4 regions of the Streptomyces sp. NPDC102441 genome follow, and region 1 is predicted to be linked to each of the others. Evidence: riboswitches for the same ligand, from Rfam matches in the RefSeq annotation. Region 1 holds a riboswitch; each other region holds the start of a gene.

Region 1 (3,382 bases):
TCCGTCCGCGCGGGGACAGGGGCCGTCAGGCCGGGGATGTACGCCGGGTCTGTCCCCGCGGCGAACTCGGGCTTGTTGTTCGAATCTATGCGCTGCTCCACGGCGGGCAGTATGGACGACGAACCTGTACGAGACCAGTCACCGGGACTTCTCCCGGCCTGTCGGCGGCCGTGACGCCGCCGAGCGGGGCCTCCGGACGCGTGCCGCCGTGCCGTGCCGTGCCGTGCCGTGCCGTGCCGTGCCGTGCCGTGCCGGAAAACGGACGACGGGTGGTGCGGGTTCCGCCGAACCCGCACCACCCGTCACTTCTGTCCGTCTGTCACACGCCCGTGCGTCAGCGGTTCCGCCTCGGCAAGGCTCAGTAGGCCCCGAAGACGTTGTCGATGGAGCCGTACTTGTCCGCCGCGTAGTTGCACGCGGCCGTGATGTTGGCGACCGGGTCGTAGCTGTCGGTCGATGTGCCGTCCACGTGGTAGGCCTGGAAGGTCGGGTCGATGACCTGCAGCAGACCCTTGGACGGGACGCCGTTGATCGCGTTGATGTCCCAGTCGTTGATGGCCTGGGGGTTGCCCGCGGACTCGCGGATGATGTTGCGGTGGATGCCCTCGTAGCTGCCGGGGATGCCGTGCTCGGCCATGACGGCGAGCGACTCCTTGATCCAGCCGTCGAGGTCGTTCGTGTACGAGACCGACTCGGCGGCAGGAGCGGCCTCGGCGGCGGGCGCACCCTCTGCGGCGATGGAGGTGCTCGTGCGCTCCGAACGGTCGGCGCGGTCACCGCTCTTCTCGGCACGGTCGGACGAAGCGGAGGCCTTGTCCGCCGACTTGCTCTCGGCCTTGTCCGCCGACTTGTTCTCGGCCTTGCCACCAATGGTCAGCTTCAGGCCGGGGTGAATCAGGTCGGGGTTTCCGCCGACAACCTTCTGGTTGCCCTCGTACAGGGCCTTCCAGCCACCGTTCACGGAATGCTCGCGTGCGATCTTCGCGAGTGTGTCACCCAAGATCACGGAATAGGTGGCGGACTCGGACTTCTGCGCGGCAATTCCCTTGCCGGTCGCGGCAGTCGACGTCGCGGCCTTTTCGACGGCGGCCGGCTGGGCCGGGGCCGCGAAGGCGCTCGTCGCGCCGATCACGGGGAGGGCCAGAGCGGCTCCGCCCGTGGTCACGGCGATGATGCCGCGAGTCAGTGAACTGGTCCTGGAACGACGGTGCTTACCGTTTTCGGGCATGCTGAATTCCTCTCCGTCGCCTGCGAAGTGAGCTGTCGGGTTCGAGCTGGAGATGCCCGGCCGCATACGAATGCGACTTCACCCCGAGCCGCTCCGGAAACCGGGTCGGCGCTTACTTGGGTCCCCCGCTCCTGCCGTACGAGAAGTGGTCGGGTAACCGGGCGGCGGCAGGATTCGGCGTTCCGCCCGGAGTGATGGTGACCGTAGGCGAGAAATAGGGAAAGGAACAAGCCTGGCGCGATGATCACAATTCATTCGCAAGATCAATTCTCGTGAATTCATGTAATCCACCGCACATCACGTCACCCATTTCTCTTGGCACAGAAGGGAACCGACTGCCGCGTCCCCGCGTCCGCAAGGCATAAGGTGACCCTGGTCACGGAGTCCGATTCGGGCGATTTGCGCCTGAGCGAAGCCCCCAGGTCACACGAAATGGCCTTTTATGGATTACGGGATTAATTTCAAAAAATATCTCAAAACGGGCATACGGCTCACAGCCGATACCCAGGGGCATACCGGGAGTGTCCGCGTGGAACCGATCCGTCCATGACTCGAAGTCCTCGCACCCCGGCCCCCCGGATCACCGTCCTGCCCGTCCAGCCCGGGGACCCGCCCTTCCGCATCGTGGAGATCGACGGAGAGGTGATCGGAAGCGCGACCGGCATGACGGATGTGCTGATCGCCGCCGCCGCGGCCGACATTCCGGTCCATGACCTCGAGGACCCGGCCACCGTCCGCTGGGTGGGTGGCGGCAAGCTCAGCTGGAAGCCGCACTGAGCGGTTACGTACTGTGTGGCAGATGCAGACCTACACCATCGGGCAGGCGGCCCGTCTCCTCGGCGTGAGCCCCGACACCGCACGCCGCTGGGCGGACGCCGGCCGGGTCGCCACCCATCGCGACGGGAGCGGGCGCCGCCTCATCGACGGCCGTGATCTGGCCGCGTTCTCGATCGAGGTCGGCCAGGCTTCCCCCGTCGACGAGGAGGCCCCCTACACCTCGGCGCGTAACGCCTTTCCCGGCATCGTCACCGCGGTGAAGCTCGGTGACGTGGCGGCCCAGGTCGAGATCCAGGCGGGCCCGCACCGGCTCGTCTCACTGCTGACCCGGGAAGCCGTGGAGGAGCTGGGGCTGGAGGTCGGCATGCAGGCCACGGCCCGCGTGAAGTCGACCAGCGTGCACATCGACCGCATCTGACACGGCGACTGGGCCTGTCAGTCCATCAGTCCGGCGGCGACGGTGGCCCCCAGTTCCCAGCACGCCTCGGTGTCGGCCTTGCCCGGCTCACCGGTGACGGTCACGGCGTCGGCCGTACGACGCCATCCGAGGCCCGTCGTGATCGTCTCGATGCCCCGCACCGCGCCGGTGACGTCGTTGCCGCCGTGCACGTAGTAGCCGAAGGGCCGGCCCTTCGTCCCGTCCAGGCACGGGTAGTAGACCTGGTCGAAGAAGTGCTTCAGGGCCCCGGACATGTACCCGAGGTTCGCCGGGGTGCCGAGGAGATAGCCGTCGGCCGCGAGCACATCGGACGCCGTGGCGGAGAGCGCCGCCCGCCGCACGACCCGGACGCCTTCGATGTCTTGAGCCGTCGCACCGGAGACCACCGCTTCGAACAGTGCCTGGCAGTTGGGCGAGGGCGTGTGATGCACGATCAGCAGAGTGGCCACGCCCCAGAACCTACCCGCTCACCGAACCCCGCGCCCTGCCCCGGAGCGCGGAGCCGTGGGGCGCGGACACCGCCTCAGCCGGCGGCCCGGAAGCCACGCAGGCGGAGACTGTTACCGACGACGAAGACCGACGAGAACGCCATGGCCGCGCCGGCGATCATGGGGTTGAGCAGGCCGGCCGCCGCGAGCGGGAGGGCCGCCACGTTGTAGGCGAAGGCCCAGAACAGATTCGATCGGATCGTGCCCAGCGTCCTGCGGGAGAGCCGGATCGCGTCGGCGGCCACCCGCAGGTCCCCGCGTACGAGAGTCAGGTCGCCCGCCTCGATGGCGGCGTCCGTACCCGTCCCCATGGACAGGCCCAGGTCCGCCTGGGCGAGCGCGGCCGCGTCGTTGACCCCGTCGCCGACCATGGCGACGGTACGTCCCTCCGCCTGGAGCCTCCTGACGACCTCGGCCTTGTCCTGCGGCATCACCTCGGCGATGACCTCG
Region 2 (3,382 bases), on a different contig from region 1:
GTGAAGAGTTCCGGCGACGGGGTGTGGTTCACCTGACGACGGTATCCGGCGGCCGCGGAGCTCCTGCGCTGCGCCTACCGGGACCCGGAGCGATTCCAGGACGGGGACACCCTGGACCTCGCGCGGAGTGACAATCAGCACCTCGGATACGGGCACGGGATCCACTACCGCCCGGGGGCTCCGCCGGACCGGCCGGAGGGGAAGGTGGCGCCGGCGACCCTGCTGAGGCGCCTTCCCGACCTGCGGCTTGCTGTGGAACCTGCCGATTTGCGCCGGCGCGGCGGACTCATCATGCGTGGACTACGCACACTGCCCGTCGAGTTCGGCCCCGGGGATCCGGCCGAGAAAGGTGACAGCCTGTCAACTCTGTGACTTTCACGTGATCTCCGCTGCATCGACTTGTGACACACGTTCGAGTACGGCTAGGTTCACCGTTCGACTCACCCGTCACATGTCAGTCACACGGAAGGCAATCCCATGGGCTCCGCGACCGGCAGACACCGTCGCCCTCGCCAGGCACCCGCCATCGTCGTCGCCGCAGGCGTCACCGGATCGGCCATTGCCATCCCGCTGCTCAGTGCCGGGGGCGCTCAGGCCGCTGACGCGTCGACCTGGGACCGGGTCGCCGAATGCGAGAGCGGCGGCATGTGGAGTGCCGACCTCGGCAACGGCCACTACGGCGGCCTGCAGCTCTCCGAGGACACCTGGTCGGCCTACGGCGGCACGGCGTACGCGCCCCGTGCCGACCTCGCCAGCCGCTCGCAGCAGATCGAGGTCGCGGAGAAGATCCTGGACGACAAGGGCCCCCAGGCGTGGGCCAGCTGCTCGGTGATCTCCGGGCTCGCCCTGGACGAGGGGCTGCCCGGCGTCGACCCGGGCGGCGAGCCGTCGGCGGAGCCCTCGGAAAGCGCGACCCCGTCCGAGACCCCCTCGCCGGAGGCGTCGGACGCGGCGGACACGGCTGAGGGCAAGGACGGCTCGGAGGATGGCTCGGAGGACGGCTCCGACGGCTCCGACGACTCCGACGCGAAGGGCGAGGCCGGCAAGGACGGCGCGGCGGACGAGGGCGACGAGACCGGCACGTCGCCGTCCGCCACTCCGTCCCCCGAGGCCTCCGAGACCTCCGGTGTCCCGGAGGAGGACGGCACGACGGCCGGCAAGCACCGCGGCACGCCGGCCCCCGAGGCGACCACCGGGCCGAATCAGGGCGACGGGCGCGACTCCGGCCGGCACGCCTCGCGCGGCGAATCCGAGGCGCGGCAGGGCGCGGAGGGGACGTACACCGTCCGCGAGGGCGACAACCTCTGGGCGATCGCCGACGCGCAGGGGCTCGTCGGTGGCTGGACCGGCCTCTACGAGGCCAACAAGGGCGAGCTGGGCTCCGACCCGGATCTGATCCTTCCCGGCCAGGTCCTCGACCTCAGGTCGGACGCGAAGGGCGCCAAGGCGGAGACCGCCGGCACCAACTGATCAAAGCGGGAAAACACCCCGAAAACGGGGGCAGTTCAGAGGCCTATGTCCACTTATGCGTAAGTGAGACATGGGTCTCTTTGCTTCAACTGGTGCGCCCGGTGCGCCCGGTCCGTCCATATTGGCTCCGACCTGCGAAAACGACCCTCCACATCGGGCCGTTACGGGCTGATTGGTCGTTATGTCCATCTTTGAATGTGGGGGTTGCGTGTGTTTACGGTCGGAGCCGCTCGCACCGCGGGCACCTTCGACCGTCACGCCGAATCCTGCCGTCGGCCGAAGGGAACGACGCGTAAAGCGCCGTAGGCAGGAGCGGGGGACCCAGGTAAGCGCCGGACCCGGCCGTCGGAAGACGGGTCGAGGTACGGCTAGGGGTGAAGTCGTCCGAGAGTGAGGGCGGCCGGGCAACTCACAGGCCCGAACCCGACAGCTCACCTCGTAGGCGTCGGTGAGGAGAACCATGCTGCTTTCCAGCAAGGGCAAGCACCGTCGCCCGTCCAAGGCCGCCCGTGTCGCCACCCTGGCCGGTGTCACCGGTGCCGCCGTCGTCGTACCGCTGATGGGCGCCACGGGCGCCTCCGCCGCCTCCGTCGACACCTGGGACGCCGTCGCCCAGTGCGAGTCGGGCGGCAACTGGTCCATCAACACCGGCAACGGCTACTACGGCGGGCTGCAGTTCTCGGCGTCCAGCTGGGCTGCCGCCGGCGGTACGCAGTACGCCTCCCGCGCGGACCTGGCCAGCAAGGACCAGCAGATAGCCGCCGCCGAGAAGCTCCTCGACCTGCAGGGCCCGGGCGCCTGGGCCTGCGCCGGTGCCGGCGGGCTGTCGAACGACGGTGTGGACCCGGGTGTCGACACCGGCTCGGAGAAGAACGGCGACACGGCCCCGCAGGCCACGCCGGAGCGCAAGGCCGAGCAGCCCACCACGCGCAGCGAGAAGCGCACGGCCCCCGAGAAGACCGTCACCACCCCGACCGGCAAGAAGGTCGAGAAGGGTGACGGCGAGTACAAGGTGAAGGCCGGGGACACCCTCAGCAAGATCGCTGACACGAAGAAGGTCAAGGGCGGCTGGGAGAAGCTGTTCAAGCTGAACGGCGACATCGTCGACGAAGCCGACCTGATCTTCCCGGGTCAGCAGCTCCACCTGAAGTAGTCGTAAAGCACCGGGGTCCTCCTCCTGCCCCGGAGGCTCCGGCCCGGCGCGCCGACCCCCCGTGCGCCGGGCCGGAGTCGTGTCCGGCCCCGGCGGGTGCAGAGATTTGCCCGTAATGCGGGCTCTTGGGTCCTTTTTCGTCCCGGGAGGCGGGCGGACGGCCGACGGAGCGTGCCGAGCCGGTTAGGCTCGTGGCGCAAGGCCACAGTGACCCTGCACAACCAGTGTCAGATCCCAGAAGGAGATGCCTCGTGCCGTCCATCGACGTCGTCGTAGCCAGGGAAATCCTCGACTCCCGGGGTAACCCCACGGTCGAGGTCGAGGTTGGCCTCGACGACGGCAGCACGGGACGTGCTGCTGTTCCGTCCGGCGCCTCCACCGGCGCGTTCGAGGCCATTGAGCTTCGCGACGGCGACCCCAACCGTTACATGGGCAAGGGCGTCGAGAAGGCCGTCCTCGCCGTGATCGAGCAGATCGGCCCGGAGCTCGTCGGTTACGACGCCACCGAGCAGCGCCTCATCGACCAGGCGATGTTCGACCTGGACGCGACCGAGAACAAGGGCTCCCTCGGCGCCAACGCCATCCTCGGTGTCTCGCTGGCCGTGGCGCACGCCGCGTCCGAGGCGTCCGACCTCCCGCTGTTCCGCTACCTCGGCGGTCCGAACGCGCACCTGCTGCCCGTGCCGATGATGAACATCGTGAACGGCGGCTCGCACGCCGACTCCAACGTGGACATCCAGGAGTTCATGATCGCGCCGA
Region 3 (3,382 bases), on a different contig from region 1:
GGACATCGCGGCCACCATCTCCGGAACCACGGCGACGCCGATGCCCGCGCTGACCAGGGCGCAGACCAGTGCGTAACCGGGAGACTCGCACACCACCGCGGGGGTGGCGCCCGCTTCGGCCAGCGCACGCTCCACTCCGCGCCGAGGAGGGTGACCGGGCGCGCTGCTGATCAGCGGGCGGCCCGCGAGCTCGGCCACAGGCAGCGGGCCGCTGCCCTCGGCCAGCATCTGGCCGAGTGCGGTGACCAGCACCAGTTCCTCGACGAGCAGCGGCTCGGCGGACACCCCCGCCGGCAGGGGGTCGGCGGTCGCAGGCTCGTACGCGTGGGTCAGCGCCAGGTCCACATCGCCCGCCGCCACGGCGGCGACCCCGGCGGGCGGCTCGTAGTCCGTGACGGCCAGCTCCACGTCGGGGTGGGCACGCCGGAAGGCGGTGAGCACCGGCGGCAGCAGGTGGATCCCCGCCGTCACGAACGTGCCCACCCGTAGCCGCCCGCCCGACAGCCCCGCGAGCCCGGACAGCTCGTGCCGTGCCCGGTCCATCTCGTCCAGCACGCGTCTGGCCCGCCCCGCCAGCAGCTCACCGGCGGCGGTCAGCCGTGCCCCGCGGTGGTGGCGGACCAGGAGGGCGGTTCCGGCTTCCCTCTCCAGCTTGGCCAGCTGCTGCGAGAGCGCGGGCGCGGTGTAACCCAGCCGCGCCGCGGCGCGTGTGATGGATCCGGCCTCGGACACCGCCACCAGCGCGGCCAGCCGTGTCGGGTCGAACATTAAGCGTTCCTTTTGGCAGACCCAGAAGATTGCAAGTACATGCTAAGGGCCCCGGTCGGTCAGGGTGGACCCATGGACGCACAACTGCTCGCCTTCGTCGCCGTGGCCGCGGGAATGGTGGCGCTTCCCGGCGCCGACTTCACCGTGGTCGTCCGTAACGCGCTCGCATCCCGGCGGTCCGGGCTCGCCACCGCGGTGGGGGTGGCCGGAGGGCTCGTGGTGCACACCGCGCTGGCCGCCGCCGGGCTCGCCGCCGTGCTCGTGACGGTGCCCGCACTGTTCCGCACCGTTCAACTGCTCGGTGGCGCGTACGTGCTCTACCTCGGGCTGAGCGGCCTGTACGCGATGCGGCGACGGGGCACGGCTTGGGCCGGGGCCGATACCGAAGAGGACGAGGACAGGGCGCCGGGACCGGGGAGGTCTCTGCGCCAGGGCTTCCTGACCAACGCCCTCAATCCGAAGGCCCCGGTGCTCTTCCTCAGTCTGTTGCCCCAGTTCGTTCCCGAGGGCAGTCCGCCCCTGCCCAGGACGCTGCTGCTGGCCTCGGTGGTCGTCGTCCTCGCGCTCGTCTGGTTCCCGGCCGTCGCCCTGCTGGTGGACCGTATGGGGCGGTGGCTGCGCCGGCCGCGTGCCACCCGTGTGATCGAGGGTGGCAGCGGCACGGCGCTCACCGCGCTGGGACTCGTGCTGGTGGCGGGCCCCCTGCTGCACTGAACCGCGAGGGGAGGAGTGTCAGCGGACCCTCCCGTACCAGGCGCTTCCGGACCAGATCTTCTCCAGCCGCACCACGGCACCGGTCTTCGGCGAGTGCCAGATCTTCCCGCTGCCGGCGTAGATACCGACGTGGTACACACTGCGGCCGGCGTGGAAAAAGACCAGGTCGCCGCGTTTCCGCTGCGACCTGGAGATATGGCGGGTCTTGTTGTACTGCTGTTGAGCCGTGCGGGGTAGTTTCTTGCCCGCTTTCTTGAACGAGTAGAGCGTGAGCCCGGAGCAGTCGAACCGATGGGGGCCCGTGGCGCCCCATCTGTAGGGCGCGCCCTTCTTCGAGGCAGCGATCTTGAGCGCCTGCGTGGAGTGGGCGGCTGCCTCGGCGTCGTTCACGAAACCGGGAGCCATCATGGTGGTGCCTACGGCAAATGTCAGAACCGAGGCCGTACCGGCCCGGGCGAACAGAGACGGGACATGAACCTGCGCAGTCATGCGCAACCCTTCGTCAGCCGCCTGTGAAGGATGACCTGTCGGGTTCGGGCTGGCGAAGTTGCCCGGCCGCGCGAAGCGGCTTCACCCCGAGGGCCGTCCGGATCTCCGGTCGGCCCGTTGCGCTCGGGTCCTCCACTCCTGCCGATCCACTTCTGTCGACCAGGCATCCGGACGGCGGCAGGACTCGGCGTCCGCCCGGACCGCCCCGCCGCGGTGGCGGGGGCTTGTCGTCCCAGGGATCTTTACTCACGCGCCGCCGGATTTCCTTGTGAAAGTGGTGATATGTGAGAGTCGTCACGACTGATCCGATCGGGTGGACGCGGCCGGTCCGGAGCCGCGACGGCTGTGCGGGACCAGCCGCGCACCAGGGGCGGAACGATGGATGTCGCTCAGTGTCCGCGCTTGTCGCGCAAGTTGGGCCGTCCCTCGGGCGGGGGAGCGTCTACGCCGATCGAGCGAGGGAAACTCATCGGCCGGCCGGGCGTGTCGAAAAGACGCACCGAAAAGCCGGTCCTGTGGTCGAGTCGGGCGGCGAAGCGCTCAACTCGATGACCCGGGAGGGACGGCGACCCGTCCGGCGCGACGCTCGCCGTCCAGTAGCCGCAGTGCCCTGGCCAGGGTGTGCGCGTGGATCTGCGACTCACCCCGCTCGTGCATCAGCACGAGGGCGTCGCGAAGGGCGGTGGCCCGGGACGCGAGGGCCTGTGCCGCGCGGAGCGCTCCGTACGTGTCGCTGCCACGGGCGGGGTTGATGCGGCCGATCTGGTCCAGCACCTCCAGGTAGCAGTCGATGAACTCGGACTCGGCGCGGGTCAGGGCGGGAAGCGGCGGGAACTGGGGTGAGAGCATCGGGTGTTCACCTCGAGGGACGCGGCGGCTGGGACGGCGTGCGGTTCTCCATGACGTGGTCCACCAGTCCGAACGCCAGGGCGGCCGGGGCGTCGAGGATGGTGTCCCGTTCGAGGGCGGCGCTGATCTCCTGTGTGGAACGCCCGGTGTGCCGGGCCAGCATGGCCGTGAGCGTCTCGCGCTCCCGCATCAACTCACGGGCCTGGATCTCGAGATCGGAGGGCTGACCCTGCACCGGCTCGTCCAGGGAGGGTTGCTGAATGACTACCCGGGCGCCCGGCAGTGCATGTCGGCGTCCGGGTGCGCCGGCCGCGAGCAGCACCGCGGCGCCGGCACCCGCCTGGCCCAGGCAGAAGGTCTCCACCTCGCAGGCGAGGTAGTGCATGGTGTCGTAGATCGCCGTCATGGCGTTGAAGGTGCCACCGGGCGAGTTGATGTACAGGGACAGGGGTCGGTCGGGGTCCGCGTGCTCCAGGTACATGAACTGCGCGATCAGGTCGGTCGCCGCGGTGTCGTCGACGGGCGTGCCGAGAAAGACGATCCGCTCGGAGAGCAGCTTCGA
Region 4 (3,382 bases), on a different contig from region 1:
CCCTGGCCCAATGGGGGTATGAATCCTCCTGACGGAGGGGTGGCCGAGGAGCTCCCGGGGATCGCGCCACGCCTGCGTGACCTTCGGCGTAACCGCGGCCTCACCCTCGAGAGCGCGGCCGGCCGGGCGGGGCTCTCGCCGGCCCACCTCTCCCGGCTCGAAACGGGCCGCAGGCAGCCCTCGCTGCCGATGCTGCTCGGCCTCGCCCGTGTCTACGGTACGACCGTCTCCGAGCTCCTGGGCGAGCTGCCGCCCGAACGTGACGCGATCGTCCGCGGCGGCCCGATCGAGGGCACACCGGGCGGCAGCGGAGGGGGCGGCTGGCTCTACCGGCAGGCGGGCGGAGCGGGCCGCGCCATGCAGGCGCTGCACGTCCGCGTCCCGTACGGCACCGAGGGCGACCTCGTGCGTGTCCACCCCGGAGAGGAGTGGCTGTACGTCCTCGACGGCCGGCTGCGGGTCGTGCTCGGTGAGACCGTGCACGACCTGGACCCGGGTGACAGTGCGCACTTCGACTCGCTCACCCCGCACCGCATCGCGGCGCTCGACACCGGTGGAGCGCGCCTGCTCTTCGTCCACACCCTGCTGCAGAGCCCGGCCGCCGAGCTGTGTCCGGGCAGCGGGATCCACAGGCTCTGATCACGCACACCCCACCGCGCGCACCCTTGCCACCCCGGCCCGAGCGGCCGGAAGAGAGGACTGGCATGTCCGATTCGGAGTACTACGATCCGCTCACCCCGCGCAGGCCGAAGAGCAAGGACACGCAGGAGCGGCGGATGCCCCGTGGCGTCGTGATCCGGCTCTTCGCCTATCTGGTGGCCGGACACGTCGTCGCGGGGTTCCTCTTCCTGCTCTTCACCGTGGCGGGCAAGGGCTGATCCCCGGCGTCACGCGTCCTCGACGAGGCGCTCGCGCAGCCTCGCGCGGGTCTCGTCGCTGATCTTCAGCCCTTCGAGGAGATAGCGGTCCGTGCCGCCCCAGACCTCGTCGATGGTGTCGAAGGCCGCAGCCAGGTACTCGGCTCGGGCGCCGAAGAGCGGATTGAGCAGCCCCATCACCTCGTCGGACATCCCGACCGGCGAGGAGTCGCTGCGTCGCACCTTGTAGCGGCGGTGCGCGTCGTTCGACTTGAGGTAGTCGGCCTCGATCGCCTCCTTCTCGACGCCGACCGCGAGCAGTGAGACCGCGACCGAGAGGCCGGCCCGGTCCTTGCCCGCCGCGCAGTGCATCAACGCCGGCACGCTGTCCTCGGCCAGCGCGTGGAGCACACGGCTGTGTTCGGCGGTGCGGTCCTTGATGATCGAGCGGTACGAGGCGACCATCCTCGCCGTGCCCTTGCCGTCTGCCAGGATCGAGCGCAGCTGCTGGATGTTCCCGTCGCGCACCAGCCGCCAGAACTCCGCGCCGTCCGCCGGGTCGGAGAGAGGAATGCTGACATTCCGGACGCCGGGCAGCTCCACGTCGAGACCGTCGAGCTTGTGGTCGGCCGCGTTACGGAAGTCGAAGACCGTGTGCAGGCCGAGCCCGGAGAGGAAGGCGGCGTCGGCCTCGGTGGCGTGGGCGAGGTGGCCGCTGCGGTAGAGGCGCCCGTACCGCACGGCGCGTCCGTCGATGGTCGGAAGCCCGCCGACGTCGCGGAAGTTGCGGACACCGGTCAGTTCGACGTCCGTCGGCTCAGGGCCGACCGGCGGGACCTCTGGCAGCTGCGTCACAAGGGCTCCTGGAGTGTCGGGCGTCGGCGCCGCTCGCCGACGGGGGCACGCCCGCGACGATACGACATGGCTGCATCGGCCAACCGTCTCGGTCGTCGTGGTCCCGATTTCTTGGATGGAGCGACGGTTCCGCGATGTCCGTATTGGTGTATTTGATGAAACATGCCCTGCTTGTACGGGAGATGGGGGCAGGTGAGTGAGCGGGATCATATCCGTGACGGTGCGTGGTGAAGATGCCAAGGGGTATTCCGGACGCCGTGCGGAAAGCCAAGATCCGTAATCCACGGAGTGTGACGGGAATTCCGCGCGTAAATGAAGCGCTGATTCCGCTTCGGAATCAGCCGCTTGTTCGCGGCATCCCGGCTCGCTTACGGTCACGGTCAATCCGGACGGAACGCCTAATCCTGCCGCTGCCCGGAATCCGCACCGACTCACGTGTGGCAGGAGCGGGGGAACCAGGTAGGCCGCCGGCCGGAGGGATCCGGTACGGCTCGGGGTTAAGTCGCGCACCACGCGGCCGGGCATCTCCAGCCCGAACCCGACAGCTCACCTCGCAGGCGCCGGAGAGGAAATCCTCATGCCCACAAAAGGCAAGCACCGTCGTACGAAGACCGGCCCGATCTCCCGAGGCGTCCTTGCCGCAGGGACCGGTGGCGCCGTTCTCGCCCTCCCGCTGATCGGCGCCACCGGCGCCCACGCGGCAGAGCAGGCCGCGCCCGCAGCCGAGTCCGCCGCCCCGCACAGCGCCCCCGCCTCGGCGGCGAAGAGCGCCCCGAAGACCTACTCGGTGGTCTCCGGCGACTACCTGGCGAAGATCGCGGCGGACAAGAAGGTCAAGGGCGGCTGGCAGAAGCTGTACCAGGACAACCGTGACGTCGTCGGCGAGAACCCGAGCCTGATCGTCCCGGGCATGAAGCTGACCCTCGGCGCCAAGGCGTCCGGCTCCGCCGAGTCCGCCCCCTCCAAGTCCGCCCCGTCGGCGGCGAAGAAGGCCGCCCCGGCCGAGAAGACGGCTGCTCCGGCCGAGGAGACCGCCGCGAAGACCGCCGACTCCGGTGCGTCGGAGAGCGACAGCTCGGGCTGGGCCACCCCGGTCGAGAGCCCCGACGTCACCACGCAGTACCGCGCCTCGGGCGCCAGCTGGTCCAGCGGCTATCACACCGGCTCCGACTTCCAGGCGGCCTCCGGCACCAGCGTCCGGTCCATCGGCCCGGGCACCGTGGTCTCCGCCGGCTGGAGCGGCTCGTACGGCAACGAGGTCGTCATCCAGCACAGCGACGGCATGTACTCCCAGTACGCGCACCTGTCCTCGCTCGAGGTCTCGGCCGGCCAGACCGTCACCGGCGGCCAGCAGATCGGCCTCTCCGGCACCACCGGCAACTCCACCGGCCCGCACCTCCACTTCGAGGTCCGGACCGGCCCGAGCTACGGCTCGGACGTCGACCCGATCGCCTACCTGCGGTCGCACGGCGTCTCCATCTGAGACAACCCCGCCTGAGGGCGGGGGAGAGGGGCGGTGCGCGACTGTGCACCGCCCCTCTCCTTATTCCGGCTTTACCAAAAACTGACCGGGTGGTCTTTCTCACCACCCGTCAACCCCTTATTACGGTCGCGTAGGTCACAATCGAAGGTGCAAGATAAACCCTTGTGGCAGACGATTCGAGAAACAA

Evidence for each region. Region 1 has a riboswitch for cyclic di-AMP ahead of ACIREO_RS19930 (transglycosylase SLT domain-containing protein). Riboswitches for the same ligand answer to the same signal wherever they lie in the genome.
Region 2: another riboswitch for cyclic di-AMP. It lies ahead of ACIREO_RS30205 (transglycosylase family protein); the one in region 1 lies ahead of ACIREO_RS19930 (transglycosylase SLT domain-containing protein).
Region 3: another riboswitch for cyclic di-AMP. It lies ahead of ACIREO_RS27500 (C40 family peptidase); the one in region 1 lies ahead of ACIREO_RS19930 (transglycosylase SLT domain-containing protein).
Region 4: another riboswitch for cyclic di-AMP. It lies ahead of ACIREO_RS08340 (peptidoglycan DD-metalloendopeptidase family protein); the one in region 1 lies ahead of ACIREO_RS19930 (transglycosylase SLT domain-containing protein).

Annotation. Positions count from the first base shown of each region.
Region 1 is NZ_JBIWKH010000008.1:331,155-334,536, reverse strand. It holds gene ACIREO_RS19935 (hypothetical protein) at 1-101, opposite strand, end outside; gene ACIREO_RS19930 (transglycosylase SLT domain-containing protein) at 359-1,228, opposite strand; cyclic di-AMP (ydaO/yuaA leader) riboswitch at 1,233-1,418, opposite strand; gene ACIREO_RS19925 (hypothetical protein) at 1,775-2,005, shown strand; gene ACIREO_RS19920 (molybdopterin-binding protein) at 2,028-2,423, shown strand; gene ACIREO_RS19915 (flavodoxin family protein) at 2,441-2,893, opposite strand; gene ACIREO_RS19910 (heavy metal translocating P-type ATPase) at 2,968-3,382, opposite strand, start outside.
Region 2 is NZ_JBIWKH010000015.1:173,417-176,798, forward strand. It holds gene ACIREO_RS30190 (cytochrome P450) at 1-32, opposite strand, end outside; partial or broken gene ACIREO_RS30195 (cytochrome P450) at 61-372, shown strand; gene ACIREO_RS30200 (transglycosylase family protein) at 478-1,470, shown strand; cyclic di-AMP (ydaO/yuaA leader) riboswitch at 1,759-1,930, shown strand; gene ACIREO_RS30205 (transglycosylase family protein) at 1,931-2,623, shown strand; gene eno (phosphopyruvate hydratase) at 2,875-3,382, shown strand, end outside.
Region 3 is NZ_JBIWKH010000013.1:206,913-210,294, reverse strand. It holds gene ACIREO_RS27510 (LysR family transcriptional regulator) at 1-768, opposite strand, end outside; gene ACIREO_RS27505 (LysE family translocator) at 841-1,482, shown strand; gene ACIREO_RS27500 (C40 family peptidase) at 1,501-1,971, opposite strand; cyclic di-AMP (ydaO/yuaA leader) riboswitch at 1,975-2,147, opposite strand; gene ACIREO_RS27495 (hypothetical protein) at 2,512-2,820, opposite strand; gene ACIREO_RS27490 (ATP-dependent Clp protease proteolytic subunit) at 2,828-3,382, opposite strand, start outside.
Region 4 is NZ_JBIWKH010000003.1:462,468-465,849, reverse strand. It holds gene ACIREO_RS08355 (helix-turn-helix domain-containing protein) at 19-639, shown strand; gene ACIREO_RS08350 (DUF6126 family protein) at 705-878, shown strand; gene ACIREO_RS08345 (tyrosine-protein phosphatase) at 888-1,712, opposite strand; cyclic di-AMP (ydaO/yuaA leader) riboswitch at 2,127-2,285, shown strand; gene ACIREO_RS08340 (peptidoglycan DD-metalloendopeptidase family protein) at 2,290-3,195, shown strand; gene ACIREO_RS08335 (SGNH/GDSL hydrolase family protein) at 3,360-3,382, shown strand, end outside.